Regions from separate parts of the Cognatishimia sp. WU-CL00825 genome, predicted to be linked through region 1. Evidence: riboswitches for the same ligand, from Rfam matches in the RefSeq annotation. Region 1 holds a riboswitch; the other holds the start of a gene.
What was found. A riboswitch is a leader RNA that binds a small molecule or an ion and turns the genes downstream of it on or off. The one in region 1 is predicted to bind thiamine pyrophosphate.

Region 1 (4,674 bases):
CGCCAAACAACGTATCGAGCGCGCCATCAGCGAAGAGTTGGGGGCTGAAATCTCGGCCGAAGCTGCGGTGGTGGTGAAAGTACGAATCGATGACAATGTGGTTACGCTGAGCGTCGACAGTTCTGGCGAGTCCTTGCACAAACGCGGCCACAAAGAAGCGGTCGGCAAAGCCCCGATGCGCGAAACCTTGGCGTCGCTGTTTTTGCGGTCATGTGGCTATGATGGGTCACAAGCGATCTTGGATCCGATGTGCGGCTCTGGGACGTTTGTGATTGAGGCCGCCGAAATGGCGCTTGGACTACAAGCAGGGCGCAGCCGTCAGTTTGCGTTTGAACACTTGGCTAGTTTTGACCCAGAAGCGTTTGCAGCGCTTAAGTCCAAGCCGGCCGATGACCAAACAGAGGTGCGATTCTTTGGCTCTGATCGCAACACCGGGGCCATCGCTATGGCTGCTGCCAACGCAGAGCGTGCGGGTGTGGCTGCGGTGACCTCGTTTCGTCACGCCTCTGTCAGCGATATGCAGCGGCCCGATGGCCCACCCGGTATTGTGATTGTGAACCCGCCTTATGGCGCACGTATTGGCAACAAAAAGCTGCTCTTTGGGCTTTATGCGGCTTTGGGGACACGGCTTAAGGAAGAGTTCCAGGGCTGGCGTGTTGGCATTATCACCAGCGACACCGGGTTAGCGCGTGCCACCGGCCTGCCCAAGCTGCGCAATGGCCCCCCGTTGCCGCATGGGGGATTAAAAGTACGCTTGTTTGAGGCTGGACCGCTTTAGGTCTTGGTGGCAGGATCGGATCGGGCGTTATGGTCGCGTTGGTGCGGTGTTAACCTTGAAGCGCTTGGCGTTTGATTTCCATAAAGCGGCCATCAGTATTTTCGCCCACCAAAGTCAGAGACGAGATCACAAAGGGTTTGGGCAGGGTATTGACCAGCACCTGGGTCAGGCTTTGCTTTAGCGTTTCGGCGTGCTCGACAGGCAGTTTTCCGGTCAGTGTCATGTGAAAGCGAAAGTCGTCCAGCGCATAGGGGTAGCCCCAGTTTTGCAAATTGGCCTCTTGTGAAAGGGTCAAGCGCGTCTTTTGGCGTTTTGCAACCTCTGCTTCGGTAGGAAAGGCGCGAAACCCATCAAGTTTGCGCAGGAAATTGGCCGCAAGCGCACCAAGTTCTGAAGTGTCGCCGGTAACAGTGAGCGCTAGGAAGCGGCCAAGGCGTGTCACCTCTAGCCCGTCAAGACTAACGGGTTTGCTGACCATGCACAGTTCTGTAAAGGCAGCCAACAGCGCTTCTTCGCTTTGGACGTCGGTCAATCTAAACGGCGGCTTAATTGTGCCGTGAAGCCCGTATTTTCTGGGGGCTTCTGTCAGTGCAGCGATGTCGTCGGTCACATCCTGCATATAGGGGTGGGCTACTGGCATGCCTGTGGCGATATCCCATCCAAGCCAAGCTGCGCCGAAATCAGCCAGTGCGCCCTCTGGTGGCGTATAAAAAATCGCATATCTTTGAAACTGCATCCATGGCCCTGCCTGTTGATCAGCGGCTTTACGTCTGGATTGTTTGGCCAACCCAAGACGCTGCGCTGTGGTTTTCCTAGCCATATCACCAGAAGTTGCTGTCGTGCAGTCCAGAATGCAGCTTTTCTTGCCATTCCTGCGTTGGCTTGTTAGTCACTCGCCATCCGTTGGGGTGCTTGCGTGCAAGCTGAGAGGCAATAGCCAACCCATCGAACCTGATCCGGTCAATACCGGCGGAGGGAACGGAAATTGGGCTAAGTCACTTAACCCTCCCATGTTCCCCCCTCTCTAAGGTGTTTGGCAAAGTTGCAAGGGGAAGTGCATGGCAAAGGCGGCATTAACGATCGCAGGCTCTGACAGTGGCGGCGGCGCTGGGGTTCAAGCGGATCTAAAGACTTTTTCCGCGTTGGGGGTTTTCGGCACCAGCGCGATCACGGCCATTACCGCCCAAAATACGCTGGACGTGACGGCAGTTGAAGCGATTTCGAACCCGGTTGTCGCCGCGCAAATCAAAGCTGTCTTGGATGATATCGATGTGCAAGCGGTGAAAATTGGTATGCTGGGCGCGCCCGATTTGATCGAGACTGTCGCCGCTGCGTTGGCGGCGTTTGCTGGCCCAATTGTGCTGGATCCGGTCATGTTGTCAAAATCCGGCGTGGCTTTGCTGCCCAGTGATGCCGTTGATGCATTGGTGCAGCATTTGGTGCCAATGGCCCATGTGCTGACCCCAAACTTACCCGAAGCGGCGCGAATTCTGAACGTGGCCGAGGCCACCGATGACGACGCGGTACTGGCCCAGGGCGCGCGATTGCTTGCGCTGGGCTGCAAGGCTGTGGTGATGAAAGGCGGCCACGCCAAAGGCGAGGTTTGCCGTGACTGGTTGTTAACGGATCAAGGCGCAATGGCGTTTGAAGCACCGCGCATTGACACCCGCAACACCCATGGCACCGGTTGCACCATGTCATCGGCCATTGCCGCCGAGTTGGCCAAGGGGGCTGATCTCTCTGACGCTGTCGCGCGGGCACATGCCTGGTTGCACAAAGCAATAGTGGCGTCAGATCAGATCGACATCGGTCAGGGCCACGGACCCGTGCATCATTTCCATGAGGTTTGGAGATGAATAAGAAAATCACAATTTTCGGTGGTGGCGTGGTGGGCCTAACCGTGGCCGCAGAATTGCACAGCCGCGAGTGTGATGTGACCGTAATCGACCCCAATGGCGCGCCGGGGCCGCACGGATGCTCTTGGTGGGCAGGCGGTATGTTGGCTGCGGATTGTGAAGGAGAGGTTGCTGAGGAACAGGTCGTGCGCTTAGGGCGTGATGCCGCTGCTTGGTGGCAATCCCAAGGTGCAAAGCTAACCTATAAGGGCTCTGTTGTGGTGGCGCTTGGGCGGGATCGTCAAGAGCTTGACCGTTTTGCGCGTCGTACCGAAAACCACGAGATGTTGGATCAGAGCGGCCTTGCGGCGCTTGAACCGCAACTGGCCGAGCGGTTTGACCGCGCTTTGCATATGCGGGCAGAGGCGCATCTGAATCCGCGAGTGACCTTGACCGATCTGCAGCAACGCCTGAAGTCCGAAGGCGTCAAGTTCTGGAAAGAAGGCGCTGGCGTTGGTCAGGTGATAGATTGCACAGGATTGGCTGCGCGACCTGCGCTGCCAGAAATGCGTGGCGTTAAAGGTGAAATGGTGATCCTGCGCGCACCAGATATCCGCTTAGACCGTCCAATCCGCCTGCTGCATCCGCGCTTTCCTCTATATATCGTGCCGCGTGGCGATGGCGTCTTTATGCTAGGGGCAACCCAGATCGAAAGCGGAGAGCGATCCCGCGCCACGGTGCGGTCCGTGATGGAATTATTGAATGCTGCCTATGCGCTGCATCCAGCATTTGGCGAAGCGGAGTTGTTGGAAATTGGTGTAGATGCACGCCCTGCCTTTCCGGACAACCTGCCGCGGATCACTCAGAAGAATGACAAAATTTATGTGAATGGGCTGTTTCGGCACGGCTATTTGCTGGCCCCTGCGATGGCGCGGATGGTTGGCGAATGGCTGCTGGATGGCAAAACACCGGAGTTGTTGCATGAAGATCATGGTTAATGGCGAAAAGCATGAGGTTGAGGCGACTTCGCTTGCGGCAATATTGGTTGAACTTGGCCATGGTGGGGCCAAAGTCGCCACAGCGGTCAACGAAGATTTTGTACCTGCCACGCTGCGTGAAACCACAGAGATAAAGGACGGGGACCGCGTCGAGATTGTCGCGCCGCGTCAGGGGGGATAGATATGCCAACCTTTTACGGAAAAGAAATCAACTCGCGCTTGATGCTAGGCACTGCGCAATATCCGTCGCCTGCCATTCTGGCGGATGCCTTTCGTCGTTCTGGCGCAGGCATTGCAACGGTTTCCGTGCGCCGCGAAGCCGGATCTGACAAAGCCGGGCAAGCTTTTTGGGACCTGATCAAAGAGCTGGATGTGGCGCTGCTGCCCAATACCGCCGGCTGCCATTCGGTGCGCGAGGCGGTGACCACCGCCCATATGGCACGCGAATTGTTTGACACCCCTTGGATCAAGCTCGAAGTCATTGGCCACGCAGATACACTCCAACCAGATGTGTTTGGCTTGGTCGAAGCCGCGCGCATTTTGTCCGAAGATGGCTTTCAGGTCTTTCCCTATTGCACCGAGGATCTGGTGCTGTGCGACAAGCTGCAAAACGCTGGCTGTCAGGTTCTGATGCCGTGGGGCGCGCCGATTGGTACTGGATTGGGGCTGAATAATGTCTACGGCCTGCGGTCTTTGCGCGCGCATTTCCCGGATTTGCCCTTGGTGGTAGATGCGGGATTGGGTGTGCCCAGTCAAGCGGCACAGGCCATCGAATTGGGCTATGATGCTGTGCTGCTGAATACAGCTGTGGCCAAAGCCGGTGACCCCGTCGCCATGGCCGAAGGTTTTGCCAAAGCCGTCGAGGCGGGCGCTCTGGCCTATCAGGCAGACGCGATGGAACCGCGCGACATGGCAGCGCCTTCTACTCCTGTGCTTGGAAAGGCGTTTCTGGAATGAGCTTGCACCCGTTTTATCCGGTCTTTGACGATGTGGCCTGGTTGCGCCGCGCTTTGCCGCTTGGCGTGAAACTGGTGCAGTTGCGCATCAAGGATCAGCCGCTTGA
Region 2 (4,674 bases), on a different contig from region 1:
TTTGCGCGAAAGCGAATTGGTGCGGGAGTTTGATGTCAGCACATCGGTGGTGCGGGAATTCCTGATCCGGTTCTCGCGATTTGGGCTGATCGAAAAAGAACCCAACAGGCATTGGGTTTTGCGGGGATTTACACGAAATTTTGCCATCGAATTGTTTGACGTGCGCGAGATGTTTGAGTTCCGCGCCTTTCGGCATTTGCTTACTCTTGACCCAAGCCATGACACACGCGCACGCTTGGTGGGTCTTGAAACCGCGCACCGCGCAATCATTGCTGACATCGACGGCCAGTATCTGAATTTTCCGCGGCTGGACGAACAATTTCACCACATAATGATCAATGAATTAGACAACCGCTTTATTGTCGATTTCTTTGAATTGGTTTCGGTGATCTTCCACTATCACTATCGGTGGAACAAGAAAGACGAACCAGAACGTAACCTGCACGCAGCGCATCAACATCTTGATATTATTGCCGCGATTCAGGCCGGTGACAACGACCAAGCACTTACGGCGTTTCAGACGCATTTGAACGATGCCCGCGCTACTTTGTTGAATTCCGTGATCTGGGACAGCGAAAATTGAGTATGCGCCCGGTTCCTGGGGCATCTGTGTATGCCTCCGGTTCTTTGGGCGAGTCGCAAGGTAGCCTTGCAGCCGCATTCACAAGCACAGATGACCTCTTGCCAGAAAGCCCTAGCTGATGTTGAAAAACATAGATCCGATTTTGTCCCCTGACCTTTTACATGTTTTGCGCAGCATGGGGCATGGCGACGAATTAGTCGTGGTAGATGCCAACTTTCCGGCGACCAGCCATGCCCAAAGGATGGTGCGTCTTGAAGGTGTCTCGGCCACGCATGCTGTGCAGGCCATCCTGTCGCTAATGCCGCTGGATACATATGTTGATGCGGCGGTTTTCTCGATGGAAAATGCCGCCGATGTCACAACACTGCCCCGCGTGGTGCAGGAGTTTCAGGACATTGTGTCGATGGAAACCGAAAATGAAATGCAGATACAACCCATTGAACGGTTTGGGTTTTACGATCGAGCAAAGACCGCGTTTGCAATTGTGCAAACCGCCGAAACCCGCCATTTTGGCAATCTTATTCTTAAAAAAGGCGTGCTGGCGGACACCGCATAGCGTCAAATTCTGGGACTATATTAACGCCGCAGGTGTCGAAAACTTAGTGCGTCCACGCGCCCTTGCGGTTTGTGGCAAAGTTTTCGCCATAGCCGCCAGCGCGCACATTTGGCTTGCGCTTATGCGGTTCAGTGACCTGTGCCTGGATGCCGCGTTCCTGGGCATAATCCAATGCGGCTTCTTTCGAAGAAAACCGTAATTTAACCTGCGATTGCGTATCATCGGTCGCGGTCCACCCCATCAGCGGATCGATATCGCGCGCTGAAGATTGGGTGAATTCCAGAACCCAAATCTTGGTTTTGGCTTGGCCCGATGTCATGGCATTGCGGGCAGGCTGATAAATACGAGCGATCATCGCAAACTCCTTGGTCTTGGTGCTTTATCCGGGATTTGTTCCTCTCGGGCAAGGCCTGAATCGTCGCAGCGCCGCCTCTGCACACCAGATTCTGGTCTCGTGTCAGTCCAAATCGGAAAATGCATTGACCAAACAACCCTAGCGAGAATATCGTGTCCGGACGCAGGGGGGTCTCGCTTTAGAGACTGAGAGGCGAATATGGGCATTAGCCCAGTGTCGCGACCCTTTGAACCTGACCCAGTTGATACTGGCGTAGGAAGCTAGGTGCGCATCGGCATTGGGTCTGTACAGCCCGTTGCACTGCGATTTCTGAATAAGGGTTGTACACCCTTTGTTTCCCGTTCCGACTTCACCTGGTGGCCTTTTGATTAATCGCTGAGGAGCACCATTTTGAATATTCCAAACCCCACCATCACAACGGGTGCCCTGCCCGCTTCGCGCAAAATCTATGTCAATGGTGACATTCATAAAGACATCCGTGTGCCGATGCGGGAAATCGCGACCCACGTCAGCGCAGGCGAACCGCCCCTGCCAGTTTATGACAGTTCGGGGCCGTATACTGACCCGGATTATCTAACAGATATTCGCCAGGGATTGCGCGCCCTGCGTGAGGATTGGATTTTGGCGCGCGGCGACGTCGAGGCCTATGACGCCCGTGCTGTCAAACCAGAGGACAACGGGTTTGTGGAAGGCGATCGCCTGGTCGCCGAGTTTCCACATCTGCGCAAGCCGTTGAAAGCAAAGGAAGGCAAGGCGGTCACGCAATATGAGTATGCCCGCCGAGGTATCATCACGCCGGAAATGGAATTTGTAGCCATCCGCGAAAACCAGCTGCGCGAAACATCCCCATGTCACCGCGATGGCAATGATTTTGGGGCCAATATCCCAGACTATGTGACACCTGAGTTTGTGCGCAGTGAAATAGCCGCGGGTCGCGCGATTATCCCGGCCAATATCAACCACCCGGAATTGGAACCGATGATTATCGGGCGCAACTTTCTGGTGAAAATCAACGCCAATATGGGCACTTCGGCCGTAACCTCTTCGATGGAAGAAGAGGTAGACAAGCTGGTGTGGTCGATCCGTTGGGGCGCGGATACGGTGATGGATCTGTCAACCGGTCGCAACATTCACAACACCCGCGAATGGATTATTCGCAATTCTCCGGTGCCTATCGGGACCGTTCCAATTTACCAAGCGCTGGAAAAAGTGAACGGCATCGCCGAAGACCTGACTTGGGACGTGTTCCGCGACACGCTGATCGAGCAGGCCGAGCAAGGTGTTGATTACTTTACGATTCACGCAGGCGTGCGCCTGCATATGGTGCCCATGACCGCTGAACGCGTCACCGGAATTGTCAGCCGAGGTGGTTCGATCATGGCCAAATGGTGCCTGCATCACCACAAAGAAAGCTTTCTATACGAGCACTTTGACGAGATTGCTGACATCTGCCGCCAATATGATGTTTCCTTCTCTCTGGGGGATGGCCTGCGCCCAGGCTCGATCGCGGACGCGAATGACGAAGCGCAATTTGCCGAGCTGGAAACCCTGGGGGAACTGACCAAGATCGCGTGGGCCAAAGGCTGTCAGGTGATGATTGAGGGACCGGGCCATGTTGCAATGCACAAAATCAAGGAGAACATGGACAAACAGCTGGAGTGCTGCCACGAGGCCCCATTCTATACGCTTGGACCTCTGACCACCGACATTGCGCCGGGATATGATCATATTACATCCGGAATTGGCGCGGCGATGATTGGTTGGTTTGGCTGCGCGATGCTGTGCTATGTGACCCCCAAAGAGCATTTGGGATTGCCAGATCGAGACGACGTAAAAGTCGGCGTCATCACGTATAAAATTGCGGCGCATGCCGCGGATTTGGCCAAAGGATTGCCAGGTGCGCAACGCCGAGACGATGCTTTATCACGGGCAAGGTTTGAGTTCCGTTGGGAAGATCAATTCAACCTGTCGCTAGACCCGGATACAGCGCGCGAATTCCACGATCAGACCCTGCCCAAAGAAGCGCATAAGGTCGCGCATTTTTGCTCGATGTGCGGGCCAAAATTCTGCTCTATGCGCATTTCACACGACATTCGCGCCGAGGCTCAGAAAGAAGGCATGGAGGCCATGGCAGCGAAATTTCGAGAGGGAGGCGCGTTGTACGTGCCCATCAAAGAAGACACCACCGACTAAAAAAAGTGCCTCTGCCTAAGTGGGGGCATGCTTTCTAGGGATTTTCAAGCGCCTTGGTTGCCGGACGTTCCACGGGGAGCGAGGGGTATTAGTGTGGGTCGCTCAGCAACCAAGCGCTGCTTGCCTCATAATGATACCGAAATTGTGAATTATTTAGCAAGCTTTTGGATCAATTATTGAAACACGTTAAAGTGGTGCGCACGATTTCGACTTCGCCTAAGAATTATAGTTCAAGGAAACAAACCACTTAGGCTATTCCTTAAATGACCATTCAAGTATTGCTGTCCTTACCTAGGGTAAACTTGCATCACACATTTGGTAAAATGTCACAAAACTGCGACAAACCGTCTCAATTTATTTGATTGTCTGGTCACAAAATAGATGATTGAGCCCCAGAATCACCCTGCTGCCAATTTTTGACAGCAGGGTAATGATATATTCGCCCCGATGGCAAAAGATTTCCCGGCACGGGTTGCAAGAGAACAAAAACAGATCAAATTAAGGGCAACAAAGGGAATCTCTATGCAGCTTGTCGACACAGATCAGACCACACCCAAGGCAAATTCGCCGCGCGCGGCGCGTGAAAAGCTAGAGGGTGGGAAGAGGTTTGTTCTGCATACAGATTTTGACCCTGCCGGAGATCAACCCACCGCAATCGCAGAGCTTTCAGCGGGTGTGGAAAATGGGGAACGCGATCAAGTTCTGCTGGGGGCCACGGGCACTGGTAAGACATTTACGATGGCCAAACTTATTGAAAAAACCCAAAGACCGGCGATCATTCTGGCCCCTAACAAGACCTTGGCAGCGCAGTTGTACGGTGAATTCAAAGGATTCTTCCCAGAAAACTCTGTCGAATACTTTGTATCATTCTATGACTATTACCAACCCGAAGCCTATGTGGCCCGCAGCGACACATTCATTGAAAAAGAAAGCCAAATCAATGAACAGATCGACCGTATGCGACATGCCGCAACCCGGTCGCTCCTA

Region 2: another riboswitch for thiamine pyrophosphate. It lies ahead of thiC (phosphomethylpyrimidine synthase ThiC); the one in region 1 lies ahead of thiD (bifunctional hydroxymethylpyrimidine kinase/phosphomethylpyrimidine kinase).

What each region holds. Positions count from the first base shown of each region.
Region 1 covers NZ_BAABWX010000007.1:70,921-75,594, forward strand. The annotation lists gene ABXG94_RS16460 (THUMP domain-containing class I SAM-dependent RNA methyltransferase) at 1-778, shown strand, start outside; gene ABXG94_RS16465 (DUF1045 domain-containing protein) at 828-1,598, opposite strand; TPP riboswitch at 1,673-1,773, shown strand; gene thiD (bifunctional hydroxymethylpyrimidine kinase/phosphomethylpyrimidine kinase) at 1,837-2,634, shown strand; gene ABXG94_RS16475 (FAD-dependent oxidoreductase) at 2,631-3,611, shown strand; gene thiS (sulfur carrier protein ThiS) at 3,595-3,792, shown strand; gene ABXG94_RS16485 (thiazole synthase) at 3,795-4,568, shown strand; gene ABXG94_RS16490 (thiamine phosphate synthase) at 4,565-4,674, shown strand, end outside.
Region 2 covers NZ_BAABWX010000001.1:1,518,030-1,522,703, forward strand. The annotation lists gene ABXG94_RS07580 (GntR family transcriptional regulator) at 1-583, shown strand, start outside; gene ABXG94_RS07585 (RbsD/FucU family protein) at 702-1,139, shown strand; gene ABXG94_RS07590 (ETC complex I subunit) at 1,183-1,494, opposite strand; TPP riboswitch at 1,649-1,770, shown strand; gene thiC (phosphomethylpyrimidine synthase ThiC) at 1,885-3,687, shown strand; gene uvrB (excinuclease ABC subunit UvrB) at 4,210-4,674, shown strand, end outside.